One region of the Geodermatophilus sp. SYSU D01045 genome, then DNA from elsewhere that is predicted to be linked to it. Evidence: riboswitches for the same ligand, from Rfam matches in the RefSeq annotation. Region 1 holds a riboswitch; each other region holds the start of a gene.
The links. Region 1 has a riboswitch for cyclic di-AMP ahead of ACI798_RS22695 (C40 family peptidase). Riboswitches for the same ligand answer to the same signal wherever they lie in the genome.
Positions count from the first base shown of each region.

Region 2: it holds a riboswitch for cyclic di-AMP, as region 1 does, so the genes downstream of both, ACI798_RS04130 (NlpC/P60 family protein) here and ACI798_RS22695 (C40 family peptidase) in region 1, are expected to answer to the same signal.
Region 3: it holds a riboswitch for cyclic di-AMP, as region 1 does, so the genes downstream of both, ACI798_RS03450 (hypothetical protein) here and ACI798_RS22695 (C40 family peptidase) in region 1, are expected to answer to the same signal.

Region 1 covers NZ_JBJGZB010000048.1:4,266-8,465, forward strand. The annotation lists gene ACI798_RS22680 (transglycosylase domain-containing protein) at 1-596, shown strand, start outside; partial or broken gene ACI798_RS22685 (YhjD/YihY/BrkB family envelope integrity protein) at 620-1,438, opposite strand; gene ACI798_RS22690 (hypothetical protein) at 1,493-1,717, opposite strand; cyclic di-AMP (ydaO/yuaA leader) riboswitch at 1,911-2,043, shown strand; gene ACI798_RS22695 (C40 family peptidase) at 2,055-3,176, shown strand; gene ACI798_RS22700 (hypothetical protein) at 3,216-3,749, opposite strand; gene ACI798_RS22705 (DUF3817 domain-containing protein) at 3,852-4,169, shown strand; gene ACI798_RS22710 (serine hydrolase domain-containing protein) at 4,185-4,200, shown strand, end outside.
Region 2 covers NZ_JBJGZB010000003.1:189,917-194,116, reverse strand. The annotation lists gene ACI798_RS04135 (M48 family metallopeptidase) at 1-952, opposite strand, end outside; gene ACI798_RS04130 (NlpC/P60 family protein) at 1,063-2,298, opposite strand; cyclic di-AMP (ydaO/yuaA leader) riboswitch at 2,315-2,495, opposite strand; gene ACI798_RS04125 (hypothetical protein) at 2,653-2,940, opposite strand; gene ACI798_RS04120 (NlpC/P60 family protein) at 3,051-4,200, opposite strand, start outside.
Region 3 covers NZ_JBJGZB010000003.1:51,201-55,400, reverse strand. The annotation lists gene ACI798_RS03460 (dihydrofolate reductase family protein) at 64-627, opposite strand; RNA gene rnpB (RNase P RNA component class A) at 832-1,243, opposite strand; cyclic di-AMP (ydaO/yuaA leader) riboswitch at 1,369-1,528, shown strand; gene ACI798_RS03450 (hypothetical protein) at 1,787-2,380, shown strand; gene ACI798_RS03445 (PIG-L deacetylase family protein) at 2,427-3,146, opposite strand; gene ACI798_RS03440 (DoxX family protein) at 3,165-3,563, opposite strand; gene ACI798_RS03435 (sulfite exporter TauE/SafE family protein) at 3,588-4,200, shown strand, end outside.

The DNA.
Region 1 (4,200 bases):
GTGGCGGAAAGGGCGCCACCATCTGGCACGACGCGATGGAGCCGATCCTCACCGCGCGCGGCAGCGGCGAGTTCCCGCCGGCCGACGAGACCGTGCAGAACGGCAACACCCGCCCGGTGCCCGGCTGCTCCGGCGTGCGCGCCTGCGAGCGGACCCTGGCCGACGCCGGGTTCACCCCGCGGACGGTGCGCGTCGACAGCGACGAGCCGTCCGGCGCCCTCCTGGGCACCAGCCCGCCCCGCGGCGGCCGTGCCGTGCCCGGCCAGGTGGTGTCGATCCTGGTGAGCAACGGCAGCGACTACGTGGAGCCGGAGCCCGCACCGCCGGCCGACCCGGCGCCCCCGAGCGCCCCCGGGACGACCCCGCCGTCGTCGTCCCCGCCGCCGTCCTCCCCGCCCCCGCCGTCGTCCCCGCCATCGCCGTCGACCCCGCCCCCGGCGCCGGAGCCGCCGCCCGCGCCGCCTCCGCCGACCGAGGTGCCGCCGGCGCCGGCGGTGCCCGCACCGGAGCCGCCCGCACCGGAGCCGCCCGCGCCCGCGACCGAGCCCCCGGCGCCGGGTGGCGGACCCGGCTCACCCTGGCGACCGGACGCCTGACGCCGCCCCAGCCGCTCGTCCAGGGACTGGGTGAGCAGCCACCCGGCCAGCAGGACCAGGTGCAGCAGGAACAGCCACAGGCCGATGGCGACCACGGCGCCGACCACGACCAGGCCGCCGAAGGGCGCGCCGAGGTCCAGCGGCAGGGACAGGAACAGCACGAAGCCCTGCAGGAACCCGGACAGGCACGCGGCGGTGAACAGCGCGCCGCTGACCAGCGCGCCCCACCGGCGCCGGCCGCCGGCCACCACGCCATAGCCCCACAGGATGGGCACGGTCAGCACGAACAGCACCGAGTAGTAGCCGACGGCGAACCGCCCGATCGCGGGCCCGGCGCCGTCCTCGCGGGCCAGGTCGGCCATGACCGTGGCGGCCAGCAGCAGCGGGTACAGCAGCAGGGGCGTCGCCACGACCAGGGGCAGCGCGAGCAGCCGGCCCCGCCAGCCGGTGAGGTTCTCCCGCCGCCGGCTGAACCGCATCAGCGCCCGCCGCAGCCCCTCGCCGTACAGCGACAGCGGCAGCAGCGCCAGCGCGAACCCCAGCAGGTCCAGCCGGACGCCGGCGTCGACCAGCCGGGCCACCGCGTCCGGCGCGCCCAGCGACGCCGGCAGCAGCTCGGCGAGCCGCCCGCTGCGCGCCCGCACCTCCTCGGCCGAGGTGGCCAGCGCGGTCAGCCGGACGGAGACCAGCACCAGCGGCACCACCGCGATGCCGGCGTAGAAGGTGAGTCCCGCGCCGATCAGCGCGAGGTCACGGCCGTGCAGCAGACGGCGGGCACCGGCCAGCAGCGTCCGCGTCTCGGCGCGCACCCGGGCCGCCGTCCACCTGCGTCCCGGGCTCACGCGCCCATGCCACCAGTCCCGGCGGCCCGGCGCCCGCCGGGGACCGGGCGGCGCTCAGTCGTCGGTGCTCGCGTCGTCGGTGGTGGGGGCGTCGTTGCCGGGGTTCTGGCCGGTCTCCTGGCAGCTGGCGTCGTTCTCGTTGCTGGCGTTCTCGCCGGAGGCGTCGCAGTTGGTCGGGCCGCGCGAGAAGTCGGTGTTGTCACCGCAGGCGACCAGGGAGCCGAACAGGGCGAGCGCGACGAGCGGCCGGGCCAGACGCATCCGCGTGGAAGAGGACATGCAGCAATCGGTACACGTCCCCGCGGCCGCGCAAACCGGCGGGGGTCGGCAACCTCCCGGAGCCACCCCATCACCGTTCGTGACCGATGTAATTACACCGGGGTGATTGTCACACGCCGGTCACGGACCTTACGCTCAGTACGTCCAACGGGGCGCTCCGTCACCAGTCCGGGTGACACCCCGCGGACGCCGTCGAGCCGGATCCCCTCCGCGGGGACCGGGCCGGGGACCCATCGCAGTCCTGGGGTGTAGCGCGTGTCCGCACGCGCCGGGCGACTCCACGCCCGAACCCGTCAGCTAACCCGGTAGGCGGCCTGGGAGAAGGAGAGACCGCCGCGTGGCGTCCCTGCGCACGTCCGTCCCCGGCATGCCCGCGACCGGCCGCTCCCGCGGCCGCCGGGCCGCCCTCGCCCTCGTCGGCGCCCTCGGCATCGGTCTCGGGCTGGGTGCCGTCCCGGCGCCGGCCGGGGCGGAGGAGCCGACGACGGCCGCCGAGGCCGCGCAGCTGGTCGCCGCCCGGGGCCACGAGCTCGAGGTCGTCACCGAGCAGTTCAACGAGGCCCGCGAGGCGCTCGCCGCCCAGCAGGCCGCCGCCGACGCCGCCGCCGCGGAGCTGGCCACCGCCCAGGCCGCCGTGGACACCGCCCGCCGGCAGGTGGTCGGCATCGCCCGGTCGGCGTACACCGGCGACAGCATGGGCTCGCTGCAGGCGCTCATGACCAGCGCGGACGCCGACGAGTTCGTCAACCGCGTCACGCTGCTGCAGGGCGTCGCCGGCTACCAGGGCGAGCTGCTCGGCCGGGCCGCGGCCGCCACCGAGACCGCCACCGCCGCGCAGGCCGCCGCCACCGAGGCCGCCGCCGAGGCCCAGCGTCAGTACGACGCCGTGGCCGCCCAGCAGGCCGACCTCGAGGCGCAGATCGCCGCCTACCAGGCCGACTACGCCCGGCTGACCGCCGACGAGCGGCGTGCCGCCCTCGAGGCCGCCGCCGCGGCGCACGCCGCCGAGGACGCCCGCGCCAGCCGCGACGAGGAGCGCGAGGACACCGCGTCGGCCTCCGGGTCGTCGTCCGCGGAGGAGCCGGCGCCGGCGGCCGCGCCGGCCAGCGGCGTCGCCGGGACCGTCGTCGCCACCGCCATGGCCCAGCGCGGCAAGCCCTACGTGTGGGCGGCCGCCGGCCCCAACGCGTTCGACTGCTCCGGCCTCACCCAGTACGCCTTCCGTGCCGCGGGGATCAGCCTCCCGCACTCCAGCAAGATGCAGTCGACGATGGGCACCCCGGTCTCCCGTGCGAACCTGCAGCCCGGTGACCTGGTCTTCTTCTACAGCCCGGTGAGCCACGTCGGCATCTACATCGGCAACGGCCAGATGGTGCACGCGCCGACGTCGGGCGACGTCGTCAAGGTCGCCGGCATCGACGTGATGGGCGGCTACGCCGGCGCCCGCCGGATCGGGTGAGGACCTCCCTGCCCCCACGTCACCAGGTGCCGGGACGGATCACGTCCGGACCCGCTGCAGCAGGCCCCGGACGAAGGCCGCCGTCGCGCCGGAGGGCAGCCGCACCTCCCAGCGGGTGACCACCCTCGGGTCCACCTCCTGCGCGCCGGGCAGGCGGCTCACGTCGGCCACCACGTGCTCCCAGACCCGCAGCCGCCCGTCGGCCGCCGGCGGGACCGGGGAGCCCGGCGCCCGCACCAGGTGCTCGTGCAGCACGCTGCCGCCGGGGGCTGCGAGCACCTCCCAGCGCAGGTGCGGCCACAGCGGCAGCGGCCAGCGCCGGACCTCGAGGTCCAGGTCGCCGAACCGGCGGTCCTCCACCTCCTCGGCGGGCCCGAGGACGGCGGCGCGCAGTGCCACGCCACGCGGCGCCCGCCGCGCGTGGTGCAGCGCCTGCCAGCGGGTGTGCGCCGCGTGCGCCTCGGCGCGGGTCGCGCCCAGGCGGGGCAGGGCCGCGGCCACCAGGTCCGGCCGCAGGTCCGCCATCCGGCGCAGCAGGACCAGGCAGAACTCCCGCCGCGCCAGACCCCGCACGGCCCGACCCTGCCACGCACCTCACACCCGGAGATCGGGACGTCGCCGCCCGCTGCCGCGTTGACCCTCCGGAACCGCCCCCGACCCGAGGACCGCGCACCGATGAACCCCCGCACCGTCGCCCTGGCCTTCCGCACCGTCGCCGTCGCCGAGGCCCTGTCCTGGGTCGGCCTGCTGGCCGGGATGTACGTCAAGTACGTGCCGGAGACCTCCGAGGCCGGCGTCCAGGTGTTCGGGCCGGTCCACGGCGCGGTGTTCGTCGCCTACGTGGTCGTGGCGCTGGTCGCCGCGCGGGTGCTCGGCTGGTCCCGGTGGACGACGCTGCTCGCGCTGGCCGCCTCGGTCCCGCCGCTGGTCACCGTGGTGTTCGAGCGCTGGGCCGGGCGCACCGGGCGGCTGGCGGCGCCCGTCCGGGCCTGACCTACGGTTCCGGTCATGCCGGAACCCGTGC
Region 2 (4,200 bases), on a different contig from region 1:
GCGCCCCGATGAGCGTGCCGGTGAGGACGTCGTCGGTGGCCACGTGCCCGAGCTCGTGGGCGACGATCGACTCGATCTCGTCCGGGGGCACGTCGGCCAGCAGGGTGTCGTAGAGGACCACCCGGCGGGTGGAGCCGAACCCGGACACGTAGGCGTTGAGCGACGTCGTCCGGCGGGAGGCGTCGGCGACCAGGACGTCCTCGACCGGGGAGCCGCTCTCCTCGGCCAGCCGCAGCAGGTCGGTGCGCAGCTCGCCGGCCGGCAGGGGGGTGAAGCTGTTGAACGCCGGCTCGATGACCACCGGGTAGAGGAAGGAGCCGGCGACGACCAGCGCGGCCGCGCCACCGGCGGCCCACGCCCACCAGGTGCGGGGCGCGCGGCGGGCCAGCGCGACGAGCACCAGCAGGCCGAGGGCGGTGAGCGCGGCGTCGATGGCGGTGGAGACCGCGACGTCGCGCAGCCACAGGGGCCAGGAGCGGGTGGACAGCCCGTAGCGGTGCCGCACCACCTCGCCGTAGGCGGAGATCGGCAGCGTCGCCAGCCGGCCGAGGACGACGATCGCGACCGTGCCCAGCAGCACGGTGAGCGGCCGGCGCCGGCCTCCCGCGCGGCCGACCGCGGTGACCAGCCGGCTGCCGAGCCGGGTGAGGCCGAGCAGCGCCGAGACCGCCAGGCCGAGTACCAGGTTGGTCAGCGACGCGGGACGGATGTCGGCGGCGAGGGCCTCGGCGCGCCGGACGACGTCGGCGGGCAGGCCGGCGTCGTCGGTGACCGGGGACGCGCCGCCGGGTGGGGTGGGCAGCAGCGTCCAGGGCGTGCGGACGGCGATGACCACGACGAGCGCCACGCCGAGGGCGAGCGCGACCAGCAGTGCCACCCGGCGGGGGCCGGTGCGGTCGGGCGGAGTGGCCTCGGGGCTGGAGCGGGTGCTCGTCCCGCCCGCCCTGCTCACCCGGCCGATCCTAGGCGGGCGCCCGCGCCGCACCGCGATCTCCCTCCGCGGACGCCGGGGGCCGGCGACCCGGACGGGTCACCGGCCCCCGGCCCGTGAGGTGCCGTCTCCTAGGCGATGCGGCGCATGGCGGTGATGCCGCCCATCGAGTCGACCGACACGACCTTCACCGGCTGCCCCGACGTGGAGGCGTGCACCATCTGGCCGTTGCCGATGTACATCGAGACGTGGCTGACCGGGCTGTAGTAGAAGATCAGGTCGCCCGGCTGCAGGTCCGCCCGCGAGACGGCGGTGCCCATCCGCGACTGCATGCTGCTGGAGTGCGGGAGGCTGATCCCGGCCGCCGCGTAGGCGTACTGGGTCAGGCCCGAGCAGTCGAAGGCGTCCGGCCCGCCGGCACCCCACACGTAGGGGTCGCCCACCTGGGCCAGAGCGGTCTGCACCGCGGTCTGCGCGGCACCGCTGCCACCACTGCCCGCGGACGGGGCCGGGGCCGGGGCCGGGGCCGGAGCCGGGGCGGCGGTCGCGGCCTGCGTGCCGGTCGCGGCGGGAGCGCTGTCGCCGCCGGAGTCGCTCTCGCCGTCCTCGGCGGTGTCGGAGCCGGCCTGCGCGCCGGCGGCCAGGCCGGCCTCCTGCGCGGCGAGCGCCGCCTGCCGCTGCGCCTCGGTGAGCGCGGCGAACTGCGCCTGGTAGTCGGCGATGTCGTCCTGGAGCTGCGCCTCCTGGGCGCTCAGGTCGTCGAGGGTGCGCTGCGCCTCGGCCTCGGCGGCCTCGGCGTCGGCCTGCGCCTGCCGGGCGGCGACGGCCGCCTCGCCCACCTGGTCGAGGACCGAGGTGGTGTGGTCGGCGATCTGACCGAGGGTGGCCAGCGAGGCGACGAAGTCCTCGGCGGAGTCGCTGGTCATCAGCAGGTCGAGCCCGGCGAAGCCGTCGCTGTTGCCGGCGGTGTAGGCGCTGCGGGCCACCTGGCGGATCTGGCCGTCGAGGTCCTGCAGCTGCTCCTGCGCCTCGGCGGCGGCCCGGTCGGCCTCGTCGGCGGCGGCCTGCTGCTGGGCGAGGACCTCGCGGGCCTCGTTGACCCGCTCGGTGACGACCTCGAGCCGGTGGCCGGCCTCGGCGGCGAGCTGGGCGGCCTGCTCCGGGGTGCCGGCCCGCTCGGGGTCGGCGGCCGCGGTGCCGGACAGCAGGGTGCCGGACAGCAGGGTGAGGGTCAGCGCGGCGGTGGTGCCGACCAGGGTGACCCGGCCGAGGTGGCGGGCCCGCGACGGGCGGTGCGGGCCGGCGGTGCGGGGGGCGGATGTGGACTTCTCGCGTGCGTGCCCCAGGACGGGGCGGGGGGTCGCCACGGTCGGCGGCTCTCCGTTTCTTCCTCAGCAACCGCCTACCGAGTTAGCTGACGGGTTCGGGCTGGGAAGACGTGCCCTATCTCTGCACCCCGGTCGGGACCGGCGCGCACGAGAACTCACCCCAGTGCTGCGGTGGGTCCCCGGCTCACCTCGCGCACCTCCGGGGAGGGCGTCCGGTGACTCGGCGGTGTCGGCCGAGGTCACCCTGCGTCGAGTGACGACCACCCGGCCGGACGGCGCCACAGTACGGACGTGATGCAGTTGTGACAAACGGGAGGTGCGTGGACTGTGAGAACACACACGGTCAGCAGCCGCGCCACTCCGGTGCGTACCCGATCGGGGTCCCGGCGCAGGTCAGCCCGTGCGCCGGCGCCCGTCCCGTGACGGCCGGTGCCGCAGCGGCGGCACCAGGCCGCCCTCGGCCAGCGCCCGCACGGCCCGCCGCTCGACGTCGTCGAGGTCCACGACGACGCCCGGCCGCGGCACCGCGCCGTCGGCGGTGCGGGCCGCCGGGACGGGGGGCACCGGCAGCAGCACGGGGCCGGTGTCCCGCTCCGCGGGCGGGGCGCCCAGCAGGGCGGTGACGACGCAGTCGGCGCAGCCGGCGCCGCGCGCGGTGCACGAGTCGCAGTCGATGAGCATGCCGTGTCCCTCCGGTGCCCCGGTCGCGCCGCCCGGTGCCGGGCCGCGGTCGGGACGGGTCTCCCTGTCGGTCGGCCGGCACGCTAGGGACGACCACCGACAGTCCCGGCTCAGCCGCCCGCGTACTCCCAGTGCCAGGGCTCCTCGCGGCCGTTGCCGGGATCGGCCCAGGTCGGGTGCAGCCACCCGAACCGGCCGGCGTTGGCGACCATCCACGCGTACTGCGGCGTGCCGAAGCCGTCGATGCCGCCGCACAGGTCGACCGCCAGCCCCCAGCCGTGGTTGCTGGTGCCCGGGACCGCGGCCAGCGCCGGCTTCTCCCCGTACAGGCGGACCTGGCCGGCGTAGGTGCGGTAGGAGTCGGTGATGCAGATCGGCTGCCCGAACGCCGTCGCGAACGCCGCGCTCATCGCCCGCCAGGCCGCCGCGGCGTCGCAGCGCAGCGAGTGGCCGCCCACGCCGATCGGGCACAGCGCGCTCGGCGGGATGAGGCCGTTGGGGTAGCCGCCCCAGGACCGGGCGCCGTCGAAGCTCGGCGGGTAGACGGTGTTGCCGCACTCGACCCGCAGGGCGCCGTCGGCCGGGCCGGGGGCGGGCACCTCCGGCCGCGGGCCGAGGCTCGGCCGCCCGACGTGGAGGACCTGGTCGGCGGGCAGCCGGCGGACGACGACGGCGCCGGCCCGCGCGTCGGCGGCGAGCATGGTCTGCGCGTCCAGCGCGATGCCGACGTGGCCCAGGCCCGACTCGGGGGTGCCGAGGAAGACCAGGTCGCCGGGCAGGACGTCGGCCGGGTCGACGGGCGTGGTGACCGCGAACAGCCCGGCCTGGTCACCGGGCAGGTCGATGCCGGCGTCGCGGTAGACGGTGGAGACCAGCGAGCCGCAGTCCCAGGAGTCCGGGCCGGCCGTCCCCGGCGCGTACGGCCTGCCGAGGGCGTCCATGGCCGCGGTGACCGCGGCCAGCGTCTCCGCGGGCAGCACGAGCACGGACACCGGCCGGCGCGGCAGCTGCGCGGCGCCCCGCTGGGCGCCGCCGGCGGCCGCCCCGACCGGGGTGAGCCCCGCGGGCAGGCCCCGCACGGGGTCGAGCAGCTCCGCCGCCGGGGGTGCGGCCACCCCGGCCTCGCGCAGCTGGTCGAGGTAGGCCCGCCAGTTGGCCGCCGTCTGGGTGTTGACGTCGACCTGCTGGCGCTGCAGGTCCGACAGCTGCCGGTCGACGTCGCCGAGCGCGACGTCGAGCTCCGCGGTCACCGCGTCGGCG
Region 3 (4,200 bases), on a different contig from region 1:
GCGGGGAGCGTCGACCGCTGCCTGCCACGTGCCCCTGGCGGCGGCTCCAGGGACCGTCGCGCCTCAGTGCCTGGTCTCGTACCTGGTCAGGAGCACGCCGTCGGGGAACGTCCGGGTCTCGACCAGGGTCAGGTCCACCCAGTTGTCCAGCGCCGTGAAGAACGGCGTGCCCCCGCCCACCAGGACCGGGTGGGTGACGATCGCGTACTCGTCGACCAGCCCGGCCCGCATGGCCGCCGCGGCGAGGGTGGCGCCGCCGACGTCCATGGGACCGCCGTCCTCGGTCTTGAGTCGGGCGATCTCGGAGACGGCGTCGCCGGTGACCAGGCGGGCGTTCCCGTCGACCGCGCTGATCGTGGAGGAGAACACCACCTTCGGCATGTCCCGCCAGCGGCGGGCGAACTCGATCTGCGCCGGTGTGGCGCCGGGCTGCTGGTCGGCGGTGGGCCAGTGGGAACTCATCCCCTCCCACAGCCTGCGCCCGTACAGCGCCAGGCCCGTCGCCCCCACCCGGTCGGACCACCACTGGAACAGCTCGTCGCTCGGCACGCTCCAGCCGAGGTCGTCACCGGGCGCGGCGATGTAGCCGTCCAGGCTCGCGTTCATGCCGAAGGCGAGTTTCCGCATGGCGTCATGCCTCCCGTGAGTCGGTTCGGCGTACAGACCAGCACGGCGCGGGGAACTGATCGGTCAGGCCACACCGAGGGCCGGCCGCCGCACGGCGTCCCCGCGGCCGTCTCACGACCCGCGGCGCGCCGCGCCTGGCTCGGTGGCGTGACGTGCACTCCCTGTCGCCCCCTGGACGCACGGGTCCAGGTCGGCGGCGGGCGACGGACGAGTCGGCCTGTACGCCGGGTTCTGTCCTCGGGCGCCTCGCGGCCTCCCGATGGGCGGTCATCCATCTAGGCCCGCCGTTGCCGGCGGGCTCGAGCGGTCCACCCGCAGGCTCGGGCGGGCAGCCCTCGAACGCCTGCGCAGGACGGCGTCCGGTCGCCCAGCCGCCGCCCCTTCTCGACCTTGCTCCGGGTGGGGTTTACCGAGCCGCACCGGTCACCCGGTGCGCTGGTGGTCTCTTACACCACCGTTTCACCCTCACCAGCAGCGAACTGCTGGCGGTCTGTTCTCTGTGGCACTGTCCCGCGGGTCACCCCGGGTCGCCGTTAGCGACCACCCTGCCCTGTGGAGCCCGGACGTTCCTCGGCGGCGGGGTCTCCCCCGCCGACGCGACCGCCCGGCCGACTCGTCCGTCGTGCCGACCAGTCTACGGACCCTCTCAGCGGAACTCATGAGTCCGCGCTGCGGGCCCCGGCGGACGCTCCTACGGTGGCTGCGTCCGGCCGGTCGTCACGTCCTCCACCGGGGGAGCCGAGCCGGGTGCCGCCGAGTCACGGCCACCGCGGGTGGCCGCGAGCCGGGGACCCACCGCACCACCGGGGTGAGTCCCACCTCCCGAGCCCCGGGAGGGGGTAGGGCGCAGATCCCCGCCCGAACCCGTCAGCTGACCCGGTAGGCGGCCACGGGAGAACGGAGAACCACCACGGGGTGCGCCGACGGCGCCTGCCCCGGCGTGCCCCGCCCCCTGCGACGAGCGCCGCGACCCGCCCACCTCCGCCGGTCGCCGCCCTCCACGGACCGGAACCGACCGCCCTGGCGTCGGCCTGCCCTCCAGCAGTCGCCCGCCGCCCGGCCGCGCGCCGGCCCGTCCCGCAGGTCCCCCTCACGCGACGGGTGACCGCCGAGCCACGGACGGCGCCGCGCGACACCGACGTCAGGAGCTCTCCTCGTCATGCCCTCCAGCAGCAAGCGCACGATCCGCCGCACCCTCACCGCCGGCGCCCTCGCCGTCGCCTTCGGGCTCACCGGCCAGTCGGCGGCCCAGGCCGACTGGGACGGTCCCCGCCGCGACCGGTCGGACAGCTGGTCCCAGGACCGGGGAGGAGCCGCGGCGCCCGCGGCCCCCGCCGCACCGGCCGCGGCCCCCGCCGCACCGGCCGCGGCCCCCGCCGCCGCGGCGGCGGTGTCCACGAACCTCACCGGCAGGCCGACCGCCTCCTCGACCTCCTACAGCGCCTGGGCGGCGCACGTCCGCCCGGTCGTCGCCGAGGTCGCGCAGCGGTTCGGGGTGTCCACCGTGCTGACCCGCCCCGGGCACTCCCCCACCCAGCAGCTCGCCGCGGACTTCATGGTCTACGCCGACTCCGCCAAGGGGAACGCCGTCGCCCAGTACGTCGTCGACAACGCCTCGCGCCTCGGCGTCGACTACGTCATCTGGAGGCAGCGGATCCTCGTGATCGGGAGCGGCGGCTGGCGGGCGATGGAGGACCGCGGGTCCCCCACGGCCAACCACATGGACCACGTCCACGTGAGCTTCAACCCCTGACCGCCCCGGACGCGGCCCCGGGAGCTCCCCGGGGCCGCGTCCGGCGTCAGCCGGCGTACAACGCGAAGCCGGCCACCCGCCGGCCGTCGACGACCGGGGTCGCCATGTCGACCTGTCGCCGTGCCTGCTCCTCGACCGGGTCGGCCGACAGCGCCTCCAGGTAGCGGCGGTGCTCGGCCAGCGAGGCCACCGCCCGGTCGACGACGTCGGTCACGTCGACGGTGTGCGTGACCCCCACCGGCGTGGAGACGGCGGTCCAGCGCACCCCGCGCCACGGTTCCGGGTCGGCGAGCTCGGCGAAGATCCACTCGTTGGCCGCGTCGCCGACGGCGTCGACCACCGCCCGGCCCAGCACCCGGTGGTCGGCGCTGTTCCAGTAGCCGAGCGCGGAGCCGGGCGGCGTCCACGTGTCGCCGAAGTGCAGCGTCACCACGAGGTCGGGCCGGTGACGCCGGATCGCCGCCGCGATCGCCCGCCGCAGGTCCAGCCCCTCGGTCAGCCGGCCGTCGGGGTGGCCGAGGAACTCGACCACCGACACGCCGACCACCGCCGCCGCGGCCCGCTGCTCGCGCTCGCGCAGCGGCCCGGCGGCCTCCGGCGGCAGCCCGGCGATGCCGGCCTCGCCGCTGGTGGCCATCACGTACCGGACGTCGCGCCCGGCCGCCGTCCACGCCGCGACGGCGGCCGCGCAGCCGTACTCCACGTCGTCGGGGTGGGCGACGACGACCAGGGCGCGCTGCCAGTCCTCGGGGAACGCCTCCGCCATGCGGGCAGTCTGCCGGGCTCAGCGCCGGCGTCGGCCGGGGGCGCGGCCGCTGACGCCCCGGTGTCCCCGGGCCACGCGCAGCGCTGCGGCGATCATCGGCGCCTGCAGCGGCAGCCGGACCGCCGCCGCGGCCACCAGCGCAGGCCGCCCGCGCGCCACCCGGAAGTGGTGCAGGTGGGCCGGCACGAACGCGGCCAGCAGCACGGCCGCGGCCCATCCCCCGGCCCGGCGGCTCGCCGGCGCGGCCAGCAGTGCCGCGGTGCCGACCTCGGCGACCCCGCTGCCGAGCACCCAGGCGCGGGCGTCGCCGAGCTCGGGCGGGACCAGCCACTCGAACGTCCGCGGCCGCACGAGGTGCAGCACGCCGGAGCCGCCGAGGGCGGCGGCCAGCCAGGTCGCCGGGGCCGGGGGTCGCATGCGCCGACCGTAGGCTGGCGCTCCGTGACGGCCGCCGACCTCCTGATCGCGGCCGCGGTGGCCCTGGGCGCGGGAGCGGTCAACTCGATCGCCGGCGGCGGGTCGCTGATCCTCTTCCCCACCCTGGTCGGGCTGGGCCTGGGGACGGTGGCGGCCAACGTCACCAACTCGGTCGCGCAGTGGCCCGGCTACCTCGGCGGGATGGCCGGGTTCCGCCGCGAGTACGCCGGCCAGCGCGGGCGGCTGGTCCGGCTGGGCGCCGTCTCCGCGCTGGGCGGCGTCGCCGGCAGCGTGCTGCTGCTGACCACCCCGAGCGAGGCCTTCGACGTCGTCGTGCCCGTGCTCGTGCTGCTGGCCAGCCTGCTGCTGGCGGTGCAGCCGCTGCTCACCCGCCGGCTGCGCGACCGCGACGACGGCGCCGCCCGCGACCCGTGGTGGCTGTACCTCGCGCTGTTCCTCGCCACCGTCTACGGCGGCTACTTCGGCGGCGCGCTCGGCGTCATCCTCGTCGGGGTCCTCGGGACGGCGCTGCACCGGCTGCCGCTGGCCAACGCGCTCAAGTCCGCGCTGTCCGCGGTGACGGCGACGGTCACGCTGGTCGTGTTCGGTGTCTTCGGGCCGGTCGCCTGGCAGGTGG